DNA from 2 places in the Kurthia sp. ISK08 genome. Region 2 is predicted to be linked to the other one. Evidence: riboswitches for the same ligand, from Rfam matches in the RefSeq annotation. Region 2 holds a riboswitch; the other holds the start of a gene.

Region 1 (2,208 bases), on a different contig from region 2:
CCTACACCATGACCTGTTAGGTTCATAATTACTTTTAAACCATTATCATGCGCTTCACGTTCTACAGCTTTACCAATTTGATTCAATTTAGAACCTGGTTTAACCTTTGTCATAGCACGATCAAAAGCTGACTGTGCTACATCACATAATTTTTGTAATTCTGGCTTTTCAGCATCACCTACGATAAATGAAATACCTGTATCTGCATAAAAACCATCCACATGACCCGATACATCAATATTAATCATATCGCCTTCTTTTAGAGGTGTATCGTTTGGAATGCCATGTGCTACGACCTCGTTTACACTAATACATGTGAAACCTGGGAAGTCATATTCTGCTTTTGGTCCAGATACTGCACCTTTTTCTTCAAATAGTTTACCAGCTAATTCATCTAGCTCTTTTGTTGTAACGCCTGGTTTTGTCGCAGCTTTCATTGCCTCGCGAATTTCTGCCATGGCACGACCCGCTTTTAATAACGCATCGATTTCTTGTTGAGTTGTTGCAATCATGTATAACGGTCCCTTCTATATAAAATTCTACTCTTAACTATATCATAATTTTTGTAGATACATATAAAAAGTCTATGCATTCTTTCATACATTCAGTAAAAGTTTTTATTTAGGTGGATATATATATAATAAAAAACGTAACGATTTCTTAGTCGCTACGTTTTTATTCTTAATACGTCTTTTGAACGAATAACTTAGGTGCTGCTCTAAACAATAGATAAATCACGACAGCTGTTAAAATAATAGCTGGAATCATATACGAGCTATTATAAACAACAGAATAAATCCATGGGTTTTGGTCGCCCGCATAACTTGCGAAGAATACTGCGCCTGCTACTGTATGTGAAATCAGTCGTAGGATTCCACCAATTGCTGTACCCACTAAAATCCAGCCAAGCATTGCGCCATCTTTTTTCTGTTTTGAAGCACGAATAACCATCGGACGGAAAACTCCAGCAATCCCGACAATTGTGAACGCAAAGAAGTAATCTAAAAATCCTTGTAATGGGGTTAAAATACTTGCACCTGTTAAAACTTGTAGTACCCCTACAATAAGACCTGTCGCAAGCCCTGGTAATGTTCCCCAACGCATCGCCATCAATACGATTGGTACCATAACTAAACTAATGGAACCACCCTGTGCCCAAATCGAAAACGATAGTTTGTCTAAAATAAAACCAATCGCCGCAAAAATGGCCACCTCAATCATCATTAATAATCTTTGTTTGTTCATCTTTATGAACCTCCATTGATTTGATGTCTTACACAATTCCTGTGGTAATCTAGATAAAAAAAACGACATCAGGACAGAGCCTGACATCGTTATATGTCGGTTTCTATCCACATTCCTACGCAAGTGTTAACTTACAGGTTCGAAGGGTTGGAGTCGAAACTCTCTCTCAGCACGTATGCACCCCTTGTGGTTTACATCATTATTTTTGAACACTCTCATTCTACTGAATTTAACGAAATATAGCAATAGCATGAAACGATTTCCATTTTTATACGTATATAAGTTATTATGAACAAAAGGGAGGGTTATCATGGAACAGAATAATCGTATTTTATCATCACTTTGTTACTTCAGTATTTTCTTTGCAGGCTTTATTTTACCGCTGATTGTTATGCTCGTTGTAAAAGATCGTGATGTAAAAAAACACGCAACACATGCACTTATTTCTCACTTGTTACTTTATGTTCCTGCAGTTATTTTCTTTATTATTTTAGCAACAATGGGTATCTTTGCATCAGCTGAAATGAGTGATTCAACAGGTGCTGCACTTGGTATAGGTGTCATTATTTTCATCATTTTCATGGCTTTATTCTCATTGGCGATTGTCATTTGGAATATCGTTCGCGGCATTCAAGTATTAAACCAAAAAAGTACAACTATGTAAGAAAAAGAAGCAGCTGAGATAATTCTCATACTGCTTCTTTTGTTATTTACTGAGTGTATTTGTAATGTCGTAGTCTGCCATTTTCTCTGTTAACCAACTTGAATATTGTGCGCTAATTTGCGCTTCAATATACGCTTCTTTTACTTTGTCTTTGACCTCTTCATACTTCGCTGTTTTTGCATCGACTGTACCTGTTACTTTGATAATATGGTAACCATAATCTGTTTTGATTGGGTCACTAATATCACCTTTTTTCATGCTGAAAGCTTGTGTCGCAAATTCTTCCACCATTTCTGATT
Region 2 (2,208 bases):
GCGCGCAAATACTTCCCAAATGAGTAGCAGTCCCACACTCACGTAAATCGCAGGTGCATTTTTTCTCATAATTGCTGACGTCCTTGTTGCAACATGTAAATCAGTTGTTGCTTCACGTCTTGCACCTCCTTACTTGCTAAATCTGAACGCTGTCTTTTATGTTCCATTGGGACAATCGTTTCGTGTAGCGTATGAATTGGTGTCTGCTGTACAGTTAGAATACGATCTGATAAATAGAGCGCTTCATCCACATCATGCGTAATAAATAAAATGGTTTTACGCCATTTCTTCGCTTGTATGTATAACCAATCTTGTAACTCCATCTTCGTCAGTGCATCAAGTGCACTAAATGGTTCATCGAGTAACAGTACATCTTGTGAAGCATTCAATGCACGAATGAAGGCAACACGTTGGCGCATGCCACCCGATAAGTCTTTTGGTTTTTTATGCATGTAAGCTCCTAGACCAAATTCCTCGAGTAACGCCTTACTCTGTTCTTCTGCTCTCTTTTTCGGTATTCGCTGACATTCTAATGGCAATAATGTATTTTGTAATACAGTTCGCCAAGGGAGCAGTAAATCTTGCTGTGGCATATAGCCTACAGGTTGTTTCGCTACGGTCACTTGTCCCGACTGTGCCTGAGATAGACCTGTAATGAGACGGAAAATCGTACTTTTTCCGCAACCACTCGGACCAATTAACGAAACGAATTCACCTTCTTGAATGGAAAAATGAACATGGTCTAAAATGGGTTGTTCTTCGTAACGAAAACAGACATCTTGTAAAGCTAAACTCTCCAATGATCTTCCTCCTCTATAAAAAAAGCCATCTCGACAAAGAATCGAAATGGCTGCAAATGACAGAATCATCGCATGCCACTTCCCTACGCTAGTCCGAACTAGATCAGGTAATAAGGGTTAAGGTGTCGAAACCTCTCTCAGCACGTAAAAACGGCACCCCTAGTGGTGAAGCATTATGAAATTAGAAAAAGCCCCTGTCTCCATACACGTATCGAAACAGGGACCTGAAATTGTTTTTTCGGTCGAAACGGCTTCCCTACGCTAGTATGAACTAGATCAGGTTGAAAGAATCCAGAGCTTACGGCTCCATCTCAGCTGGCAACACCAGCACTCCTAGCACACTATGATTTTGTTAAGGTGAGTATAGCACTCCCTAGTAATTTATGCAATAGTTGGTTTTATTTTCATCACCAAAGTGGTTTGTCCTCTTTGTCGACACGAATAAAGAGCGGTGAAAATAACATAAAGTAAATCATATAAACGATGATAACACCGATAATATACGCTGTATGAATTCCGTACAGATGCGCTCCGATTGATAATGCGCCTAACACAAGACTTAGCAGGAAGCTTTGTAGATCAATACGTCTTTTGTTTAAATAAATCGGTTGTGCACAATGTCCACATGCTTGATATTTCTTCATACCCCACTGAAGTTTCCACGTCGTCCGATAGTCGAGCACTTCGTCGCAATGTGGACACGTTACTTCTTCACGATTTTTCATGACAAACCATAAAATAAAGCTTAAAACAATAAAGGCAATTCCTACGTATAGAGCGTTTTGATTACGGTACAGTATAAAAATAAATATTGTAAAGGCATATGTGTAACTCAGTATATCCTTCGTTCCTTCTAATAACTTCATCGCATTTGGACGGCTCATTCGAATATGGTTTTTATTGAATGAACCGATAATTGATGCAAATGTAAAGATTAATAAACCATAAAAAATATTTCTGGTTTTCCAAATGACGTACCATGCAAAAAGCATAGTCGTAACGAATGCTATTTTCCCGAAAATATTTTTCACTTTATTTTGATATTCATAGGGTTCTTTCTTCTCTTTTTCAATGAATAATGTTGAAAATAAAGTGGGTATACATAAAATAAATGCGATGAGTGCTATCTCCATAACACTTGGTTTTAATTTGAAAAAGAGTTCCGTTTCCTCTACACTGTCAACCCATTTATAAATCTTATCTGTATCAAGTTCTTTTACATAATACTGTGTATCTTCGTCATTCGAAAATAGTAAAAAGGTTTCGACTTCGTTGTTCTCTTTCGTTACTTCGACAACATAGTATAAAGAAGGTGGTTCTATTTCTTTTTTTATAACAGGACTCGCATTTAATTTTTTTTGAAATGCTTCAAATTTAGAAGAAGATAGTTCTCGCTCGCTTGAAAACC

Evidence for each region. Region 2 has a riboswitch for thiamine pyrophosphate ahead of ACKVQX_RS07930 (ABC transporter ATP-binding protein). Riboswitches for the same ligand answer to the same signal wherever they lie in the genome.
Region 1: linked by a shared signal. The riboswitch ahead of thiT (energy-coupled thiamine transporter ThiT) and the one ahead of ACKVQX_RS07930 (ABC transporter ATP-binding protein) in region 2 are both predicted to bind thiamine pyrophosphate.

What each region holds. Positions count from the first base shown of each region.
Region 1 covers NZ_JBJXHL010000008.1:75,590-77,797, reverse strand. Annotated here, with positions in the region: gene map (type I methionyl aminopeptidase) at 1-512, opposite strand, end outside; gene thiT (energy-coupled thiamine transporter ThiT) at 682-1,245, opposite strand; TPP riboswitch at 1,341-1,440, opposite strand; gene ACKVQX_RS13455 (DUF4870 domain-containing protein) at 1,556-1,909, shown strand; gene ACKVQX_RS13450 (peptidylprolyl isomerase) at 1,952-2,208, opposite strand, start outside.
Region 2 covers NZ_JBJXHL010000003.1:264,145-266,352, reverse strand. Annotated here, with positions in the region: gene ACKVQX_RS07935 (ABC transporter permease) at 1-69, opposite strand, end outside; gene ACKVQX_RS07930 (ABC transporter ATP-binding protein) at 66-842, opposite strand; TPP riboswitch at 864-971, opposite strand; TPP riboswitch at 1,037-1,145, opposite strand; gene ACKVQX_RS07925 (TIGR04104 family putative zinc finger protein) at 1,208-2,208, opposite strand, start outside.